2 regions of the Pseudomonas sp. CAU 1711 genome follow, and region 2 is predicted to be linked to the other one. Evidence: riboswitches for the same ligand, from Rfam matches in the RefSeq annotation. Region 2 holds a riboswitch; the other holds the start of a gene.

Region 1 (4,204 bases), on a different contig from region 2:
CCGGCAGAGTAGGGCGCATTCCGGCCAGGACGCCCGCCCCATGCATTTCACGGCTCGTCTCTCCCTGCTAGCCCTCGCCGCGCTGCTCACCGCCTGCGCCGGCAACCCTCCCGTCGAACATTCCCCCAGCCCCTTCGCCACGACCGACGCCAGCGCCAGCGATGTGCTGATCAGCGCCATCGGCCTGGTCGGCACGCCCTACCGCTACGGCGGCAATACACCGGACAGCGGCTTCGACTGCAGCGGCCTGATCGGCTACGTCTACCGCAACTCGGCCGGCATCGCCCTGCCACGCTCGACCCGCGAGATGATCCTGATACGTGCGCCCAGCGTGAACCGCGACCAGTTGCAGAGCGGCGACCTGGTGTTCTTCGCCACCGATGGCGGCGGCAAGGTCAGCCACGCCGGCATCTACGTCGGCGAGGGGCGTTTCGTCCACGCGCCGTCCAGTGGCGGCACGGTGCGCCTGGACCATCTGAGCCAGGCCTACTGGCAGAAGACCTTCCTCACCGGCAAGCGCGTGCTGGCCGGCCGGCACCTGGCGCAGCAACCATGACCAACCGCACCCTGAGCCTCGACGACGCCCTCTACCAGTACCTGCTCGACGTCTCCCTGCGCGAGTCGCCGCTGCAGAAGCGCTTGCGCGAAGAGACCGCGCAGCTGCCCATGGCGCGCTGGCAGATAGCGCCCGAGCAGGGTCAGTTCATGGCCCTGCTGGTGCAGATCAGCGGCGCGCGCAAGATTCTCGAGATCGGCACCTTCACCGGCTACAGCGCCCTGTGCATGGCCCAGGCGATGCCGGCCGACGGCCGCCTGATCTGCTGCGACCTGCCTGGCGAGTACAACGCCATCGCCGAGCGCTACTGGTACGAGGCCGGCGTCGGCGAGCGCATCGAACTGCGTCTGGCGCCGGCGCTGGAGAGCCTGAATGCCCTGGAACGCGCCGGCGAGGTCGAGAGCTTCGACCTGATCTTCATCGACGCCGACAAGGCCAACTACCCGGTGTACCTGGAGCATGCCCTGGCGCTGGTGCGCAGGGGCGGGCTGATCCTGTTCGACAACGTGCTGTGGAGCGGGCGGGTGCTGGAGCAGAGCCCGGACAGCCAGGACACCCGCGCCATCCAGTCGCTCAACCGGGCGCTCAAGCGCGACAGCCGCGTCGACCTCAGCCTGCTGCCGCTGGGCGACGGCCTGACCCTGTGCCGCAAGCGCTGAGCCGGCACGCAGGCGCGCCACTGAGGCGCCGTGGCGTTGACGCTCCCGGCCCCAGCCTCTACCCTGCGCGCCAGCAACAGGTGCCCCCGACGCATGGCGTGCGAGGGGTGAAACAGGGAAGCCGGTCCATTCGTTGACGAGCAATCCGGCGCTGCCCCCGCAACGGTAGGCGAGACAAGGGTCGCACTATGCCACTGTGCCTCTGCACGGGAAGGCGCGACCTGCGGGCCCCAGGCCCGGCTCGCGAGCCCGGAGACCGGCCTGTCGCGTTTTCCACGGCAGTGCGGCGGGCTCTGCGGTCGCGGGCCCGTGCCCGGCCGCCGCCTTTGTCCCTCCTGCCCCGATCGACTGCGCCCGCCTCGGGCGTGCACGGCGCCCGCGCGCCCAGGAGCCCCAGATGAGCGAATCGGCCGAACGCGACGCCCGCCACCGCGCCCGCATGCAGCGCAAGAAGGCGCTGATCGACCAGAAGATCGAGCAGGCCCAGGACGAGTACGGCCTGCTGCTGGTGCATTCCGGCAACGGCAAGGGCAAGAGCAGCTCGGCCTTCGGCATGGTCGCCCGCGCCCTGGGGCACGGCATCAGGGTCGGCGTGGTGCAGTTCATCAAGGGCGCCGCCAGCACCGGCGAAGAGGCCTTCTTTCGCCGCTTCCCCGATGAAGTGCAGTGGTTCGTCATGGGCGAAGGCTTCACCTGGGAGACCCAGGATCGCCAGCGCGACATCGCCATGGCCGCCGAGGCCTGGCAGGTGGCGCGCCGTCTGCTGGCCGACGACAGCATCGGCCTGGTGGTGCTCGACGAGCTGAATATCGCCCTCAAGCACGGCTACCTGCAGCTGGACCAAGTGCTCGCCGATATCGAGGCGCGCCCGCTGGCCCAGCATGTGGTGGTGACCGGCCGCGGCGCCCAGCCGGGCCTGGTCGAGGCGGCCGATACCGTCACCGAGATGGGCCTGGTCAAGCACGCCTTCAAGGCCGGGGTGAAGGCGCAGAAAGGGGTGGAGTTTTGAGTCACTACCCTCTCCCCCAGCCCCTCTCCCATAAATGGGCGAGGGGAGTCGCTCGTAATGGCCGCGGATTCACTTCTCCCTCTCCCGCGTGCGGGAGAGGGCCGGGGAGAGGGCAATGAGCGCTCGCAGCTGCCCGGCCCTGCTGATCGCCGCCCCCGCTTCCGGCCAGGGCAAGACCACGGTCACCACCGCCCTGGCGCGCCTGCACGCGCGCGCCGGGCGCAAGGTGCGGGTGTTCAAGTGCGGCCCCGACTTCCTCGACCCGATGATCCTCGCCCGCGCCAGCGGCGCGCCGGTGTACCAGCTCGACCTGTGGATGGTCGGCGAGGAAGAGTGCCGGCGCCTGCTCTGGCAGGCGGCGGGCGAGGCCGACCTGATCCTGATCGAGGGCGTCATGGGCCTGTTCGACGGTGCGCCCTCGGCCGCCGACCTGGCGCGGCGCTTCGGCGTGCCGGTGCTGGGGGTGATCGAGGCGGGCGCCATGGCCCAGACCTTCGGCGCCCTGGCCTATGGGCTGGCGCATTTCCAGGCCGACCTGCCGTTCGCCGGGGTGCTGGCCAACCGCACCGGCAGCGAGCGGCACAACGGCATCCTGCGCGACAGCCTGCCGGAGTCGATCCGCTGGTTCGGCGGCCTGCCGCGCTGCGCCGCGCTGGAGCTGCCGCGCCGCCACCTGGGGCTGATCCAGGCCGAGGAACTGGCCGACCTGGACGCCCGCCTGGACACCGCCGCCGATGCCCTGCTGGCCAGCGCCGGCATGCTGCTGCCCGAGCCGGTGAGCTTTGCCGCGCCCGCCGCGCAGGTCATCGAGCCGCTGCTGCGCGGCGTGCGCATCGGCGTGGCGCGCGACACCAGCTTCGCCTTCCTCTACCAGGCCAACCTCGACCTGCTGCGCGCGCTGGGCGCCGAGCTGGTGTTCTTCTCGCCACTGGCCGATGCGGCGTTGCCGGCGGTCGACAGCCTGTACCTGCCCGGCGGCTATCCCGAACTGCACCTGGCGGCCCTGGCCGGCAACCGCGCCATGCTGCAGGCCATCCGCGCCCACCATGGCGCCGGCAAGCCGCTGCTCGCCGAGTGCGGCGGCATGCTCTACCTGCTCGACGCGCTGACCGACAAGCAGGGCGAGGGCGCCGAGCTGCTCGGCCTGCTGCCGGGCAGCGCGCGCATGCAGCCGCGCCTGGCCGCCCTGGCCCTGCAGCAGGTGGAGCTGCCGGAAGGCATGCTGCGCGGGCATACTTACCACCATTCCGTGCTGGACTGCGCCGCGGCGCCGCTGGCCAGGGGCGTCTGCCCGAACGGCAAGGCGGTGGCCGAGGCGGTGTACCGCAGCGGCCGCCTGACCGCCTCCTATATCCACTTCTACCTGCCGTCCAACCCCAGGGCGACGGCCGAGCTGCTGCAGCCATGAGCGACCACGCCTTCAGCCCCGAGGAACGCGCCGCGGTCTACCGCGCCATCGCCGAGCGCCGCGACATGCGCCACTTCGCCGGCGGCGAGGTGGCGCCCGAGCTGCTCGCGCGCCTGCTGCGGGCGGCGCACCAGGCGCCCAGCGTCGGCCTGATGCAGCCCTGGCGCTTTATCCGCATCACCCGGCCCGAGCTGCGCGAGGCCATCCATGGCCTGGTCGAGGCCGAGCGGGTGCGCACCGCCGAGGCCCTGGGCGAGCGCAGCGACGAATTCATGCGGCTCAAGGTCGAGGGCATTCGCGACTGCGCCGAGCTGCTGGTGGCGGCGCTGATGGACGGGCGCGAGGCCCATGTGTTCGGCCGTCGCACAATGCCGCAGATGGACCTGGCCTCGCTCGCCTGCGCCATCCAGAACCTCTGGCTGGCGGCCCGCGCCGAGGGCCTGGGGCTGGGCTGGGTGTCGCTGTTCGATCCGCTGGCGCTGGCCGAGCTGCTCGGCATGCCGGCCGGCAGCCAGCCGGTGGCGGTGCTCTGCCTGGGGCCGGTGGGCGAGTTCTACCAGCGGCCGATGCTG
Region 2 (4,204 bases):
CGAGCTGGCCGGCGTGGCCTCGGTGGGGCGCTATGGCCAGCTCGAGCTGGAGACCCTGCTGGCCCTGCGCCCCGACCTGCTGCTGCTATGGCCGGACAGCGTGCCGCAAGCCCAGCGCGCGCAACTGGAGTCCTTCGGCATCCCGCTCTATGTCGGCGAGCCGCATGATCTGGAGGAGCTGGCCGGGCAGTTCGCCGAGATCGGCGCGCGGGTCGGGCACGGCGAGCGCGGCCGGCAGCTGCGCGACGAGTTTCTCCAGGGCCTGGCCGAGCTGCGCCGGCAGTACCGGCGCGAGCCGCCGCTGGCGGTGTTCTACCAGGTCTGGCACCAGCCGCTGTACAGCATCGGCGGGCGGCAGATCATCGCCGACGCCCTGGCCGTGTGCGGGGCGCGCAATATCTTCGCCGACCTGCAGCTGCCGGCGCCGCAGGTCAGCGTCGAGGCGGTGCTGAGCCGAGCGCCGCAGGTGATACTGGCCGGCAGCGAGGAAGAACTGCAGCACTGGCGGGCCTGGCCACAGTTGCCGGCGGTGCGTCTGCGGCAGCTGTGGGTGGTGCCGGACAAGGGCCTGGAACGGCCCAGCTTCCAGATGCTGGCGGCTACCGAGAAGCTCTGCGCGTTGCTGGCTCGGGCCAGGTAGGATCGGCCCTCAGGAGGCAAGGATGGCGAGCTTGCTCGCGCACTTGCATTGGCGAGCAGAGGGCTCGGCGCCGCCCTCGCTCCTATGTCAGCGGGGCCGCTTACAGCTCGGGCGTCCAGACAAAGCCGAGCAGCGCGCTGCGGCCCTCCTGGCTGTAGGCATAACGCTGGCCTTCGTGCTGGTACAGGGCGCGCTGGTAATCCTTGTCCAGCAGGTTGTCGATCTTCGCCTCCAGCTTCAGCTCGGAACTCGTCTGCCAGCTGCCGCGCAGGCCGACTAGGCCGTAGCCGCCCAGTTGATACTGATTGTTCGGGTCGTCGTAGCTGCTGCTGACGGCCTGCCAGCTGGCGCCGACGGCGAAGTCGCCGAAGCTGCGGTCCAGATCCAGGCTCAGGGTGCGACGGGCGCGGCGGTTGAGGGTGTGGCCGCTGTCGCGGTCGCGCGGGTCGACGAAGGCCACGCCCAGCTGGCCCTGCCAGCCGAACAGTTCCTGCTGCAGCGCTGCCTCGAAGCCGTGGATGCGTGCCTTGGCGATGTTCTGCGGGATGAAGTCCTGATCGTTGGCGATGGCGTCCTCGATATCGGTGCGGTACAGCGAGGCCTCCAGGCTGGTGCTCTCGGCCAGCTGGCTGCGCCACTGCAGCTCGTAGCTCTTGGAGTGCTCGGGCTTGAGGTTCGGGTTGCTGTAGTCCGGGTAGTAGAGGTCGTTGAAGGTCGGCGCGCGGAAGCCTTCGCTGTAGGACAGGATCAGGTCGTTGGTGGCGTTCAGCGGCAGGGTCAGGGCGCCGCTCCAGGTGTTCTCGCTGCCGAACTGCTCGTTCTTGTCGTGGCGCAGGCCCAGTTCGGTGGAGAAGCTTTCGCCCTGGTAGCGGTGCTGGACGAAGGCCGCCTGGTTCCAGCGCTGCTGCTGCGCGAAGGCGGTGTTGCTGTTCAGCTGGTCCTCGTACCAGTCGCCGCCCAGCAGCAGGCTGTGGCTGTCGTTCAGATCCAGGGTGTTGAGCCAGGTGAGCGAGTCGCGGTAGGTGTTGAACACGCCGCGCTCGGCGCTGAGCTTGTCCAGGCTCTTCTCGCGGTTCTCGGCGTGGCCGAGTTCCAGGCGGCTGCTCCAGGCGTCGTTGATCTGCGCGTCGAGGTAGCTGGAGACGCTGCTGAGGCTGAAGTCGCTGTAGGGCTGCTGGCCGACCGACTCGAAGGTGGCCATGTCGAAGCGGCCGAAGGGGTTGTCGAACTCGCTGCGGCCGCGCTGGTCCAGCACGTTGATGCCGGCCTCCAGGCTGTCGCTGAAACTATGGCTGAGGCTCAGGCTGAAGGCCTTGTTGCGATAGGCGTCGTGGTCCTGGTCGGAGTCGTAGGAGGGGCCGGTGCGATCGATGCCGTCGGTTTCGTCGAGGCTACCGGCCAGGCTGAAGCGGGTCCGTTCGTCGCCACCGGAGAGGCCGGCGCTGCGCCGCCAGCTGTCGTTGCTGCCATAGCTCATGCGTACGAAGGGGCGCAGGCCGTCGCCGGCGCTGCGGCGGGTGAATATCTGCACCACGCCGCCGATGGCGTCGGCGCCATACACCGCCGAGCGCGGGCCGCGCAGCACCTCGATGCGCTCGATCTGCTCGACATTGAGGTGCTGCAGGTTGCTGTCGCCGGAGCTGGCCGAGCCGATGCGCATGCCGTCCACCAGCACCAGGCTCTGGGCCGACTTGGTGCCGCGGATATACAGGCCGGCCAGGCTGCCGGTGCCGTTGCTGGTGACCTGAACGCCGGGCACGCGGTTGAGCAGCTCGACCACCGAGGTGGGCTGCAGGCGCTCGATATCGGCGCGGGTGAACACCGTGCTGGCGCTGCTGCTGGCGGCGCGCTGCTGCACCTCGCGATTGGCGGTGATCAGGGTTTCGGGCAGCTTGATCGCAGCCTCCTGCTCGGCGGCCGGGAGGGTGCCGGGAAGCAGGGCCGCGGCCAGGGCCGAGAGGGGCAGGGAATGGGACAGCTTCATCGATGATCCTCAAAGGTTCGCGCTTCGAGGAGGGCCGGCACAGGCGCGCGGCGGCGCCTGACGGCGCGGCCCTCCGCAGCACCAGTCGAAATCCAGCGGGCCGGTCTCCGGGCTCTCGACACCGATCCGCCTGCCTTCCCGGGGGGAACCCAGTGGCGTTGCGCGGACCTGCAGCCAGGCTGCGGTCGATTACCGTTGCGGGGGCAGCGCCGGGATTGCTTATGCAGCGCACCGGCTTCCCGATTATCGCCGGCCTGTGGCCGGCGCACCCGATGGAAAGCAAAAACGCCGCGCACCTTAGTGCACGGCGTGTTGCAGCTCAAGCGAGTTTAGTCGGGTTCAGCTTGAGCGCGGCTCAAGTTGCTGCAGGCGGCGACACACGGCGGCCCCGATGCCGGCCGCGTCCAGGCCGCACTCGGCGAGCATCTGCGCCGGCTTGGCGTGTTCCACGTAGTAGTCCGGCAGGCCCAGGTGCAGCAGCGGCTTGAGCAGGTTCTCGGCGGCGAGGAACTCGCTCACCGCGCTGCCTGCGCCGCCCATCACGGCGTTTTCCTCGATGCTCACCAGCAGCTCATGGCTGGCCGCCAGCTCGCGCAGCAGGGCCTGGTCCAGCGGCTTGACGAAGCGCATGTCGACCACCGTCGCATCCAGCTTCTCGCCCACCTGCAGGGCCTCGGCCAGTTGCACGCCGAACACCAGCAGGGCGACCTTCTGGCCCTGGCGGCGCAGCACCGCCTTGCCGATCTCAACCGTCTGCAGCGCCGGCTCGATGGTCGCGTTGGGGCCGCTGCCGCGCGGGTAGCGCACCGCCGCCGGGCCCTGGAACTGGTAGCCGGTGGAGAGCAGCAGGCGCAGTTCGTTCTCGTCGCTGGGGGTCATCACCAGCATGCCGGGGATACAGCGCAGGTAGGACAGGTCGAAGCTGCCGGCGTGGGTCGGGCCGTCCTCGCCGACCAGACCGGCGCGGTCGATGGCGAAGGTGACGTCGAGGTTCTGCACCGCCACGTCGTGGATCAGCTGGTCGTAGGCGCGCTGCAGGAAGGTGGAGTAGATCGCCACCACCGGCTTGGCGCCGTCGCAGGCCAGGCCCGCGGCCAGGGTCACCGCGTGCTGCTCGGCGATGGCCACGTCGAAATAGCGCTCGGGGTAGCGCTCGCTGAAGGCCACCAGGTCGGAGCCTTCCTTCATCGCCGGGGTGATGCCGACCAGGCGCGGGTCTGCGGCGGCCATGTCGCACAGCCACTGGCCGAACACGCTGGAGTACTTGGGCCCGGAGGCCTTCTTCGGCTGGCCGGTGGCCTGCAGCGGCTCCAGCTTGGTGATGGCGTGGTAGCCGATCGGGTCGGCCTCGGCCGGGGCGAAGCCCTTGCCCTTCTTGGTCACCACATGGAGGAACTGCGGGCCGTCCAGGTCGCGCATATTGCGCAGGGTGGCCAGCAGGGTGGGCAGGTCGTGGCCGTCGATGGGGCCGACGTAGTTCCAGCCCAGCTCCTCGAACAGGGTGCCGGGCACCAGCATGCCCTTGGCGTGCTCCTCGACCTTGCGCGCGATCTCCCAGGCGCCCGGCAGGCTGGAGAGGA

What was found. A riboswitch is a leader RNA that binds a small molecule or an ion and turns the genes downstream of it on or off. The one in region 2 is predicted to bind cobalamin.
Region 1: another riboswitch for cobalamin. It lies ahead of cobO (cob(I)yrinic acid a,c-diamide adenosyltransferase); the one in region 2 lies ahead of AAFN46_RS00470 (TonB-dependent receptor).

Annotation. Positions count from the first base shown of each region.
Region 1 is NZ_JBDQQT010000007.1:34,025-38,228, reverse strand. Features, by position in the region: gene AAFN46_RS09405 (C40 family peptidase) at 41-556, shown strand; gene AAFN46_RS09400 (class I SAM-dependent methyltransferase) at 553-1,215, shown strand; cobalamin riboswitch at 1,277-1,495, shown strand; gene cobO (cob(I)yrinic acid a,c-diamide adenosyltransferase) at 1,613-2,224, shown strand; gene AAFN46_RS09390 (cobyrinate a,c-diamide synthase) at 2,340-3,632, shown strand; gene bluB (5,6-dimethylbenzimidazole synthase) at 3,629-4,204, shown strand, end outside.
Region 2 is NZ_JBDQQT010000001.1:104,405-108,608, forward strand. Features, by position in the region: gene AAFN46_RS00465 (cobalamin-binding protein) at 1-640, shown strand, start outside; gene AAFN46_RS00470 (TonB-dependent receptor) at 741-2,624, opposite strand; cobalamin riboswitch at 2,705-2,912, opposite strand; gene dxs (1-deoxy-D-xylulose-5-phosphate synthase) at 2,964-4,204, opposite strand, start outside.